4 regions of the Pantoea sp. SGAir0184 genome follow, and region 1 is predicted to be linked to each of the others. Evidence: predicted binding sites of a transcription regulator. Region 1 holds the regulator's gene; each other region holds the start of a gene.
What was found. The regulator ArgR, encoded in region 1, controls arginine synthesis, uptake and breakdown. The targets are predictions, from matches to a motif close to ANTGAATAAAAATACANT.
Positions count from the first base shown of each region.

Region 2: argF (ornithine carbamoyltransferase) is a predicted target of ArgR. The motif match lies at 1,640-1,657, and genes of this name have one in related genera.
Region 3: argC (N-acetyl-gamma-glutamyl-phosphate reductase) is a predicted target of ArgR. The motif match lies at 1,600-1,617, and genes of this name have one in related genera.
Region 4: argA (amino-acid N-acetyltransferase) is a predicted target of ArgR. The motif match lies at 1,730-1,747, and genes of this name have one in related genera.

Region 1 is NZ_CP028050.1:405,453-408,592, forward strand. Features, by position in the region: gene yhcN (peroxide/acid stress response protein YhcN) at 1-181, opposite strand, end outside; gene C1N60_RS01940 (YdgH/BhsA/McbA-like domain containing protein) at 285-551, opposite strand; gene yhcN (peroxide/acid stress response protein YhcN) at 642-905, opposite strand; gene argR (transcriptional regulator ArgR) at 1,398-1,868, opposite strand; gene mdh (malate dehydrogenase) at 2,289-3,140, shown strand, end outside.
Region 2 is NZ_CP028050.1:3,620,997-3,624,136, reverse strand. Features, by position in the region: gene pyrB (aspartate carbamoyltransferase) at 1-367, opposite strand, end outside; gene argF (ornithine carbamoyltransferase) at 609-1,616, opposite strand; gene rraB (ribonuclease E inhibitor RraB) at 1,779-2,198, shown strand; gene C1N60_RS17200 (tRNA isopentenyl-2-thiomethyl-A-37 hydroxylase MiaE) at 2,255-3,016, shown strand.
Region 3 is NZ_CP028050.1:106,111-109,250, reverse strand. Features, by position in the region: gene argB (acetylglutamate kinase) at 1-473, opposite strand, end outside; gene argC (N-acetyl-gamma-glutamyl-phosphate reductase) at 492-1,496, opposite strand; gene argE (acetylornithine deacetylase) at 1,664-2,812, shown strand; gene ppc (phosphoenolpyruvate carboxylase) at 3,062-3,140, shown strand, end outside.
Region 4 is NZ_CP028050.1:953,142-956,281, forward strand. Features, by position in the region: gene recD (exodeoxyribonuclease V subunit alpha) at 1-316, shown strand, start outside; gene argA (amino-acid N-acetyltransferase) at 369-1,697, opposite strand; gene amiC (N-acetylmuramoyl-L-alanine amidase AmiC) at 1,930-3,140, shown strand, end outside.

The DNA of each region.
Region 1 (3,140 bases):
CTTTCTGAGAAAGCTGAGCGCGGTAATCCATAGGTGAGCCGCCTGTTCCGCTAACGGTAATAGTCTGGCCGGTAGATTGCAGATTCTGCGCGGATTCATCCGTTACCAGTTGGGCAGCCGAAGCGCCAAAAGCGAACAGAGAAAGCAGCGTAGCGGTTGCGATGGTTGTTTTGATTTTCATAATTCGTCTCCTCATTAGAATCAACAACCTGCGGCACGAAGAGGGTAAGCGGGTCGTCGATCTTCTCCCGGCGACTGCATAACGCCGGATCGATAGTTAAAGTTTATTTGTACAGTTCAGCCGTCACGTGGAAGGTGTTGTCCTGATTGTTCTCAATGATGCGGTAATGGCTGGCACCCTGAGCATCGGCTTTCTGGGACAGTTCCTGACGGATATTGGTCTGGTCGCCATCGACGCCGCTCACGCTAATGGTCTGATTCAGCGGCTGCAGATTTTCTGCCTGGGTGTTGGTTACCAGGGTAGCAGCACTGGCGCCAAAAGACAGAACGGAAGCCAGACTCAGTACAGCAATAGATAACTTGGTTTTCATGATTCACTCTCCTGAAATGGGGTGGGCAACCTGAGAGGCAAACGCCTCTCAAACGGGTCGCCGTTCACACTGCATCTTGTTCCGGCAAACTTATTTATAAAGTTCCGCGGTTGCGTGGTAGCTGTTGTCGTTATAAGCCTCAACAACGCGATAGGCTTTAGCACCTTGCGCTTCAGCTTTGGCGTTCAGCTGCTGATGGATATCCATCGGTGAGCCGCCAATGCCGCTGACGCTGATGGTGCCGACCGGCTGCAGGTTCGCTGCCTGTTCGGCGTTGATAGAATCTGCGGCGAAAGCACCAAATGACAGGGCAGATAGAACACTCAGGGTGGCGATAGTAGTTTTAACGTTCATGGTATTTTTCCTCGTCTTCTGTTTTTCTCTTTTTGATTTCGTGTGATTTGCATCACGAAAAGAAGTATAGATCTAATCACCCATGAAATTAATATCCCGCTAATAATGATTGGTTGTAATTCTTTATCCTTATGGCACATTTTTATAACGCAAAGTTATTAAAACCGCCTGGATCTTAACCAGGAGGGTGTATTTCCATGCAAAAACAATGATCTGCATCAAATTATCTTTTTGTGCGAAACAATGTGGTTGATCAAGCTGGCTGAGCGCTAAAAGCAAGAGATAACCGCTAAGCACTAATTGTAAAGCAGCGTAAAATAGCGCAAAGGGTTAAGCAGGCGAAAAGGTCGTACCAATACTTTCGCGTATTGAGAACCCGGCGGAATATGGCTAAGCGGTTATTTTGTAAGGTGTTGGCGATAAAACAGCGGGAGAAACGCGGGCGGGCAGGCAAGGTTACCGGCAGGTGAACCGCCGGTAACATACAGGGTTTTATAGTTCCTGTTCGAATAACACCAGCACGGCGTCATACAGCTGTTTCACCGTAAAGGCACGCGCTGGCGTAATAAAGATGGTGTCGTCACCGGCGATGGTGCCGAGAATGCCTTCGGCTTTGCCGAGGGAGTCGAGCAGGCGGGCGATCAGCTGGGCTGCGCCCGGGCTGGTATGAATCACTACCAGCGCATCGTTATAGTCGATATCCAGCACCAGATTCTTCAGCGGGCTGGTGGTGGTGGGCACGCCCAGTTCAGCAGGCAGGCAATACACCATCTCCATTTTGGCGTTACGCGTGCGCACCGCGCCAAACTTGGTCAGCATACGAGAAACTTTTGACTGGTTGATGTTGCCGAAGCCGTCTTCCTGCAGCGCCTGGACAATTTCGCCCTGAGAGCTGAACTTTTCTTCTTTCAGTAAGGCTTTAAACGCCTTTATCAGATCGTCTTGTTTAGATGGGTTTCGCATAAGCTACCAATAAAAGAGGGTTGCAGCAGGCAACAGGCCCGTCGCAGATAAATTATTATGCATTTAGATGAATTTTTATGCAATAAGCGGATGCGTGAATTCACGGCATGCGCGTGTGGGGCGGGCATGATAACAGAGTTTTATCCTGCACCAAAATCGCGCGCTGGCGCGCAAAGCGAAGGTTGCAAAGTTGTTATATTATTGAAGTGGTAACAACAAAACGATGATCATTGCCGTCCATAGTCTTCTGGCTGCGACTGGATCATTCAGGCGACTTCTGAAGTGGAGATGTCTCGGGAGCCGATTGCGGCGTAATGTTATTGCGCGACAGGTGTGTCGCTATCGCCTGAGAAGTTGATTAAACTCGTAACCTGATGGATTTCCGGCATATCTCTGCCCCACCTTAATAAGGAGTTCAGGATGAAAGTTGCCGTTCTCGGTGCAGCTGGTGGTATTGGCCAGGCACTCGCTCTGCTGCTCAAGACCCAATTACCCGCAGGTTCAGCCCTCTCACTGTATGACATTGCCCCGGTGACGCCAGGCGTCGCGGTTGATCTCAGCCACATTCCTACTGCCGTGAAAGTCGAAGGGTTCAGTGGCGAAGATGCCACGCCGGCTCTGCACGGCGCCGATGTGGTGCTGATCTCGGCCGGTGTGGCACGCAAACCTGGCATGGACCGCGCCGATCTGTTTAACGTCAACGCCGGTATCGTGCGTAACCTGATTGAACAGGTGGCGACCACCGCGCCAAAAGCGCTGATTGGCGTCATCACTAACCCGGTAAATACCACGGTGGCGATTGCCGCCGAAGTGCTGAAAAAAGCCGGGGTGTACGATAAAAACCGGCTGTTTGGCGTCTCAACGCTGGATGTGATTCGCGCCAACACCTTTGTCGCTGCCCTGAAGGGCAAACAGCCTACGGAGATTGAAGTGCCGGTGGTCGGCGGGCATTCAGGCGTGACCATTCTGCCGCTGCTGTCGCAGGTTAAAGGCGTCAGCTTCAGCGAGCAGGAGATCGCCGACCTGACGAAACGTATTCAGAATGCCGGTACCGAAGTGGTGGAAGCCAAAGCCGGTGGCGGCTCGGCGACGCTGTCGATGGGCCAGGCGGCTGCGCGCTTTGGTCTGTCGCTGATTCGTGCGCTGCAGGGCGAAGCCAATGTCGTTGAATGCGCCTATGTGGAAGGCGACGGCGAGTACGCGCGCTTCTTCTCGCAGCCGCTGCTGCTGGGCAAAAACGGTATCGCCGAACGCCGTCCGCTCGGGCCGCTC
Region 2 (3,140 bases), 1.0 Mb from region 1:
CGCCGCCCGAAAACTCCGTGGCCAGCCGCGCCGCCCCTTCCTGCGGATGGCGCATCACGATGGCATCCACATAGGTGCCAATCACCGAGATGGTATCGGCGAGGGTTTCCCCTTTCTTGCCCAGCGAGGTGTTGCTGCCGTCGGCAAACCCCACCACCGACGCGCCCAGCCGGTGCATCGCGGTTTCAAACGACAGGCGGGTGCGCGTTGAGGCCTCAAAGAAGCAGCTGGCGATAACGTTGTGTTTCAGCAGCTCCGGCTGCGGATGGGCTTTCAGCTGGGCGGCGGTATGCAGCACCAGCTCCAGCTCATCGCGGTTGAGGTCGTTGATGGAAATAATGTGCTTGCGATATAGCGGGTTGGCCATAGCTCTCTCCTCTGCGCTGCCGGATTGCGGACAAAAAAAAGCCCCTTTACAGGGGCTTTCTGGCGATCGATGAATGACGGAAAGAAACAGGTGTGCCGCCTGCATTCAGGCGTACGGGAGCGGCAAATTGTGCGCTGCGCTGTTGCATGTTTCCTCCGGCAAATTGTGGCGCATTATACGCATTCACTGAGCCGCATCAAGCAGAAATCACGCGCGAGGTAAACGTTTGCGCTGCGCAGGCTTAGCGCTGGCCCAGCGTTGCTACCATCACCGCTTTGATGGTGTGCATGCGGTTTTCCGCCTGGTCAAACACGATGCTGTGGTCCGATTCAAACACGTCGTTGCTCACTTCCATGCCGTCGTGCAGGCCATACTGTTCCGCCATCTGGCGTCCGAGCGTGGTCTGGTCATCATGAAACGCGGGCAGGCAGTGCAGGAATTTCACCTGCGGATTGCCGGTCAGCGCCAGCATCGCGCTGTTCACCTGATAAGGACGCAGCAGGGCGATGCGCTCTTCCCACACCGATTTCGCTTCGCCCATCGATACCCAGACGTCGGTATAGATGAAATCAGCACCCTGCACGCCTTCGGCAATCTCTTCTGTCAGGGTGATTTTGCCGCCGGTGTGCTGCGCTGCCGCGCGGCACTGCGCCACCAGCTCCTCTTCTGGCCAGCAGCCTTTCGGTGCCACCAGCCGCAGATCCAGCCCCACCAGCGCTGCTGCTTCCAGCATACTGTTGCCCATGTTGTTGCGCGCATCGCCGACGTACACCAGCGTCATCTCGTTCAGCGCTTTGCCCGGCAGATGCTCCTGCATGGTTAGCAGGTCAGCCAGCAGCTGCGTCGGATGGAACTCGGTGGTCAGGCCGTTCCACACCGGCACGCCGGCATATTCGGCCAGCGTCTCTACCAGCGCCTGACCGTAGCCGCGATACTGAATGCCGTCATACATGCGTCCCAGTACGCGCGCGGTGTCTTTCATCGACTCTTTATGGCCGATCTGGCTGCCGCTCGGGCCGAGATAGGTGACGTTAGCGCCCTGATCGTAGGCGGCAACTTCGAAAGAGCATCGGGTACGGGTCGAGTCTTTTTCGAAGATGAGCGCGATGTTTTTGCCTTTCAGGTACTGGGTTTCGCTGGCGTTTTTCTTTGCCTGTTTTAATTCACTGGCGAGTGATAACAGACCGGTGATTTCGGCTGGGGTGAAGTCCAGCAATCTCAGGAAATGTCTCGAATACAGCTGACTCATACTGCGCTCCGCATTACATCAATAATGAATTAAAATTCAATCTAACCGTATGAATATGCATTTTCAACCCCAGCGCTAAGAAACTTTCTGTTTTGTGTAGTGGCGCGCGAGGCAGTGTGGGAAAATAATTGCATTCACTGCCACTATTTTGAGGACACGCCCATGGCATACGAAGCATTGCTGGAAGAACAGCGCGAAGAGACGCGCCTGATCATTGAAGAGTTGCTGGAAGACGGCAGCGATCCGGATGCGCTTTACACCATCGAGCATCATCTCTCCTGCAACAACTTCGACTCGCTGGAGAAGGCCGCGGTTGACGCGTTCAAGCTGGGCTATGAAGTCACCGAGCCGGAAGAGCTGGAGCTGGAAGACGGCAGCACCGTGATGTGCGTCGACATCCTGAGCGAATCGGCGCTGAAGCCGGAACTGATTGACGCGCAGGTCGAGCAGCTGGTGAATCTGGTCGGGAAATACAACGTCGATTACGACGGCTGGGGCACCTACTTTGAAGATCCGGATGCCGAAGATGAAGACGACGGCGAAGAGACCGACGACGAAGACGATGACGGTGTGCGTCACTAAGCCCTGACGGGCGGCTCGTGCCGCCCGGTAATTTTCCTGCCAGCAAAGAACCTCCGATGAATTACGCTTCGCTATTAGACCCCATTCACCAGTTTTTACAGTGCCGCACGCCGCAGGCGTGGATTGATGAAGCGCGCAAGCCGGAAAATCTCACGCTGCTGCTTACCGATCACATGGTATGCGAGTTGAAAGCGGCGCAGACCGCGGTGTGGCTGATTCGCAAATACGTCGCGGATAAACCCAGTGGCGACGCGATTCTGGCGTGGCTGCAGCCGTACGAAGATTTTATTTTCGGCGAGAATCACGACAGCGATTTTATCAATGCCCACAAGAATCTCAGCAAAAGCATCATTGTGCGCAATGAACTGCCGTGGGCTGATGAGATGGTGGAAAAGATGGTGCTGCTGATCAAAGAGGAGCTGCACCACTTTTATCAGGTGTGGGAAATCATGCAGGCGCGCGGTTTGCCCTATCGCAAGATCACCGCCAGCCGCTACGCCAAAGGGCTGCTGCGTGAAGTGACTACCCATGAACCGGATACGCTGGTGGATAAACTGATTTGCGGTGCGTATATCGAAGCGCGTTCCTGCGAGCGCTTCGCCAGCCTGGCGCCGTACCTGGATGCGCAGCTGGAGAAGTTTTACATCTCACTGCTGCGTTCCGAAGCGCGCCACTATCAGGATTACCTGACGCTGGCGGCACAGATTTCACCGAAGGATATCGCACCGCGCGTGCGGGCGATTGGGGCAGCGGAAGCGCGCTTGATCAGCGAACCGGACACTGAGCTGCGCTTTCACAGCGGCGTGCCGGCGTTTTGATTTGGTGCGCGCGGCGAAACTTCCTGACCCAGCCTTCAGGCGTTGTCTTACTACCCTCTTTAGCTTCGCATACCTTCTGTGTAAAGACGCAGGGGGTAGTAATTAAGCAGTGAGTCATTAAGGG
Region 3 (3,140 bases), 300 kb from region 1:
TTCATCAGTTCGCCGCCGTCGGTGATGCCAATCGAGCTGATCACCGGCATATAGCCTGCATCCAGCAGCGTATTGAGCAGCTGCGGATTACCCGGCGTGGCGTTGCCAACATGCCCCAGTTCCTCATCGAACTGTGCCACGTTCACCAGGCCGGCATCGCCGAGGCATAAACCCACTGCGCCAATGCCGTACTTCTTCGCCCATGCCAGCAGCGTTTTGTTGGCGGTGCCGGCCAGCGCACCGGTAATAATGTCGATCTGATCGGCTGGCGTCACGCGCAAACCGTTCTTCTTTTTCACCGGCAGCGCCAGTTTCTTCATCAGCTCGTCCACCAGGCAGCCACCGCCGTGGACGATGATCAGCGGACGCTGATACTGCGTGCGGTACGCCAGCAGGGCATCAAACAGACGCGCCAGCGCTTCTTCGCTATCCAGCAGTACGCCGCCCAGCTTAATGATCAGAGGATTGCTCATGGTCAGGTTATCCGTCCGTTAAATCAGAGACAGCGTTTCGGGGAAGCCGAAACGAATATTGAGACACTGCACCGCCTGTGAGGAGGCGCCTTTCAGCAGGTTGTCTTCCGCTGCGACAACAATCAGGTGCTCGCCCTGCACGGCAAAGCCGATATCGCAGAACGGCAGGCCAACCACCCCTTTCAGCGCCGGTACGCCTTTGTCGTACAGCCGCACCAGTGGTTTGTCGTGGTAGGCGCTGTGGAACGCCGCCGCCACATCCTGCTGGCTCACGCCGGCGTTCAGACGACAGGTGATGGTTTCCAGAATGCCGCGCGGGAAATTACCGAGATGCGGCGTGAAGATCACCGGCGTGCCGAGATGGGCCACAATCTCCGGATGGTGACGGTGATTGAAGAGACCGTACGGCTGCAGGCTGACTTCACAGAAGCTGGTGGTGACGCTGGCTTTACGTCCGGCACCGCTGACGCCGCTGGTGGCATTGATGACCGGCCACTGAGCCGGATTAAGCAGGCCAGCCTTAATCAGCGGCTTAAGCGCCAGCTGCGCGGCGGTCGGATAGCAACCCGGCACCGCCACCAGCTGCGCGTCTTTAATTTGCTCGTGGTTCCATTCGGCCAGGCCGTAAACGGCTTTGTCGAGCCACGCCTGGTGCTGATGGCTGAAACCGTAATACTGTTGATAAAAGCCGTCGTCATTAACGCGGAACGCGCCTGAGAGGTCGAACACCACGCAGCCGGCTTTTAGGAATTCCGGGGCCAGATCGTGGCTGACTTCGTGTGCGGTGGCGAGGAACACCACATCGACCTTGCCGGCCCACTCTGCGGCATCACTCAGCGGCTGCAATGGCAAATCGACGATGCCTTTCAGCTGCGGATGGAGATCGGAGAGTAACTTTCCGGCATCCGGGCTTTGCGCTGAAACCGCCAAAGCGGTTATGTTCATATGCGGGTGGCGATTCAGGTAGGTGGCAAGCTCTACGCCAGCATAACCACTGGCACCAACGATCAGCGTATTCAACATCAGGCTGTATACCTTATTACAGTCACACGTATCGGGTCGCGGCATTGCCCCGTTGCCCACGATGCCGTTTGCAGCTTTTTTCAGTTCACATGCAGACGACGTTAATGTATTTTTATTCACTATTAATGCATTAATATTGATACATCCTAACCCAGGGACCGTCAACAGTGAAGACAAAAATTCCACCTTTTATCGAACTCTACCGCCAGCTGATTGCAACACCGTCGATCAGCGCCACCGACAGCGCGCTGGATCAGAGCAATGAAACTTTAATCAATTTGCTGGCGGGCTGGTTCCGCGATCTCGGCTTCAGCGTGGAAGTCCAGCCGGTGCCGGGTACGCGCCACAAATTCAACCTGCTGGCGCGCAGCGGCAGCGGCGCAGGTGGCCTGCTGCTGGCGGGCCATACCGACACCGTGCCGTATGACGACGGCCGCTGGACGCGCGATCCCTTCACCCTGACCGAACACGACAACAAGCTGTACGGCTTAGGCACCGCCGACATGAAAGGCTTCTTTGCCTTTATTCTTGATGCGCTGCGTGACGTTGACGTGACGAAGCTCAGCAAACCGCTGTACATCCTTGCCACCGCCGATGAAGAGACCACGATGGCCGGCGCGAAATACTTCTCTGAATCGACCCAGCTGCGGCCGGACTGCGCCATCATCGGCGAACCGACGTCGCTGAAACCGGTGCGCGCCCACAAAGGCCATCTGTCGCACGCCATCCGCATTCAGGGTCAGTCCGGTCATTCCAGCGATCCGGCGCGCGGCGTGAACGCTATCGAGCTGATGCATGAATCCATTACTCAGCTGATGCAGCTGCGTAATACGCTGAAAGAGCGCTATCACCACGACGGCTTCGCCATTCCCTATCCGACCATGAACTTTGGCCATATCCACGGCGGCGACGCGGCGAACCGCATCTGCGCCTGCTGTGAGCTGCATATGGATATCCGTCCGCTGCCGGGACTGACGCTGAGCGATCTCGACGGTTTACTCAATGAAGCGCTGGCACCGGTGAGCGCGCGCTGGCCGGGCCGTCTGACTGTCGGTGAGCTGCATCCGCCGATTCCCGGCTACGAATGCCCGGCCGATCATGAACTGGTGAAGGTGGTGGAGAAGCTGCTGGGGGTGCCGACAGAAGTGGTGAATTACTGCACCGAAGCGCCGTTTATCCAGCAGTTGTGCCCGACGCTGGTGTTAGGGCCTGGATCCATCAATCAGGCGCATCAGCCAGACGAGTTTATTGATACCGCATTTATTAAGCCGACTCATGCGCTTATCACTCAGGTTGTGCAGCATTTTTGCCATTGATGATTAAAAGATGGGGCATTTCACTGCGAAATCAGCAAATTGCCCCGTCATTATCCGGGATTTGATAATAAGAATAACTTATCCCACCTCCTGTCAATTAAATTCGATGAATTTCCGATAGTTAGCAGCACGATACCGGCAATTTAAGTCAATTGACGAACAGGAAGAACCGTGGCTAGATAAAAGACGATGTTATGCCCGTTGGGTATAGAGGTTTTATATTTAAGACGATAAGGGTGTCAGGGTCACATGAACGAACAATATTCCGCAATGCGAAGTAATGTCAGTATGCTCGGCAAACTGCTCGGGGATACGATAAAGGATGCAC
Region 4 (3,140 bases), 550 kb from region 1:
GCTGCTCAAGGTGTTTTTCCCGCTGCCCGATGGCAGCATCAAAGCGGTACAGCCAAGTCGCCTGCCGGCCCATGACACGGCATGGGCGATGACGGTGCACAAATCACAGGGTTCGGAGTTTGACCACACCGCGCTGGTGATGCCGGCTCAGTTCCTGCCGGTACTGACGCGCGAGCTGATTTACACCGCCATTACCCGGGCGCGCAGCCAGCTAACGCTGTTCAGTGATGAAGCGGTATTCCGGCGCGCGGTGCAGCTGCGCACGCAGCGGCGCAGCGGGCTGCTGGATCGCTTAGGGGGAGAAGAGGGTAGATGATTGCGCCGCCGCGGAGACTTTCCCTCAGCGGCGCTTTGATGAGCAGTGGCGCTTAGCGTAAGTCTGCCATCAGCACTTTGGAACGACGCTGATAGTTGTACATCTGCTTTTTGCTTTCAGGCAGCGACTCAATATCCACCGGCGTGAAGCCGCGCTCCTGGAACCAGTGGATACTGCGCGTGGTCAGCACGAACAGCTTCTTCAGCCCCATCTGCCGCGCCTGCAGCGCTACGCGCTCCAGCAGCAGCTCGCCGCGTGACGAGCTGCGATAGTCGGGGTGCACCGCCACGCAGGCCATCTCGCCGATTTGCTCGTCCGGGAACGGATAGAGCGCTGCGCAGGCGATGGTCATGTTGTCGCGCTGAATAATGGTGAATTTGTCGATCTCCATCTCCAGCTGCTCGCGTGAACGGCGCACCAGAATGCCCTGCTGCTCCAGCGGACGAATCAGTTCGAGAATCCCGCCGATGTCGTTGATGTTGGCGCGGCGAATCTGCTCGGCCGACTCCATGACAATCTGCGTACCGATACCGTCACGCGAGAACAGCTCCTGCAGCAGTGCGCCATCTTCCTGATAGCTGATCAGATGGCTGCGGCGCACGCCGCTGCGGCAGGCTTTGACCGCGCCACGCAGGAAGCGCACGGTGCCGGAGAGAAAATCACCGTCGCTCTCCATTTCATCAATCCGCGTCTGCGCCTCGTTCGGGAACAGCTCGGAAATGATGGTGCCTTCGCGATCGGTTACGCCCTGTTCAGAGCAGAAACCGATCATCTTCTCGGCTTTTAGCTTGATCGCCAGCTGCGTCGCCACCTCTTCCGAGGTCAGGTTAAAGCTTTCGCCGGTCACCGAGACCGCCACCGGACCCAGCAGCACAATGGCATTGTTATCCAGCTGACGATGGATCGCCTCTTCGTCAATGCGGCGGATGCGGCCGCTGTGGCAGTAATCGACGCCGTCATCCACGCCCAGCGGCTGAGCGATGATGAAGTTACCGCTCACCACATTAATATGCGCGCCCTGCAGCGGCGTATTATTCAGGCTCATCGACAGACGCGCCGTAATATCGAGCTGTAAACGCCCAGCCGCCTGCTTCACCAGCTCCAGCGATTGGGCATCAGTCACGCGGGTGTGTTTGTGATAAATCGGCTCCAGCTGCTGCTGCGCGAGGCTGGCATCGATCTGCGGCCGCGCGCCATAAACCACCACCAGGCGAATGCCGAGACTATGCAACAGGCCGATATCGTTAACGATGCTGGAGAAGTTCTCATGCTCGATGGCCTCGCCACCCAGCATGATGACAAACGTCTTGTCACGGTGGGCATTAATATAGGGAACGGTATGGCGAAAACCCTGAACCAGTTCGGTACTGCGTTCCTTCACGGCAAACCCTCTGTGAATGGTTATTCGAAATTTATGTATTTTTATGCTCTTTCGCCGCTTTTTGCAAGCATCGGACCTGACGTTACTTTACGATTTTCCTGATGCAAGCCACGCTAACAGACTGCATTATCTGATTTTTCCGGCAAGACAAGACATTCCTCATTGAATAAAGTTTTCGCCTTCTGCTCGTCAACTGACGATTTTTTAGACATAACACAGTAGCTGGAGCGGCATGTCCGAAGCTTTTACCCGAAGACGACTTTTACAGGGCGCAGGTGCGCTGTGGTTGCTGAGCGTGACGCGCAGCGGTTTTGCGGCCAGTCAGCACATTGTGGCCGTGCGCATCTGGCCATCCTCGACTTACTCGCGCGTGACGCTGGAATCCAACGTCGCGCTGCACTATAAGCAGTTCACGCTGAGCAATCCCGAACGGCTGGTGATCGATATCCAGAACCTGCATATCAACAGCGCGCTGAAAGGCATTGATAAGCTGGTGCGGGTGGACGATCCCTACATTAAAACCGCGCGCGTCGGTCAGTTTGATCCCACCACGGTGCGCGTGGTGCTGGAGCTGAAGCGCAGCGTGGCACCGAAAACCTTCACCCTCGATCCGGTCGCCGGTATTCGCCACCGGCTGGTGGTCGATCTCTATCCCAGCCAGTCGTCACAGGAAGAGGATCCGCTGCTGGCGTTACTGAAGGATTACAACCAGGGTGAACTGGAGCGCGATCAACCGGCGCAGGCGCCGCTACCGGGTAAAGCCGGGCGCGATCGACCGATTATTATCATGATCGATCCCGGTCACGGCGGGGAAGATCCCGGCGCGCACGGCAAGTACAAAACGCGCGAGAAAGATATCGTGCTGAAGATTGGACGCTATCTGAAAGCGCTGATCGACAAAGAACGTAATATGAAGGCTTACATGACGCGCAACGAAGATGTGTTTATACCGCTGCGCGTGCGGGTCGCGAAAGCGCGCAAGCAGCGCGCCGATCTGTTTGTCTCAATTCACGCCGACGCCTTTACCAGCCGGGCGGCGCGCGGCTCTTCGGTCTTCGCGCTCTCCACCAGCGGCGCAACCTCGGCCGCCGCGCGCTTTCTCGCCCAGACGCAGAACGAAGCGGATTTGATCGGCGGGGTCAGCATGAGCGGCGATCGCTATCTCGACCACACCATGTTCGATATGGTGCAGCGGCAGACCATCAGCGACAGTCTGAAGTTTGGCAAAGAAGTGCTGACGCGCATGGGCCACATTAACCACCTGCATAAACGCACGGTGGATCAGGCCGGCTTTGCGGTGCTGAAAGCGCCGGATATCCCGTCGATTCTGGTGGAAACGGCGTTTATCAGTAACGTTGAAGAGGAGCGGAAGTTGCGTACGCCGCGCTATCAGCATCAGGTGGCGGAAGCCATTCTGCACGGCATCAAGGCATATTTTGACAA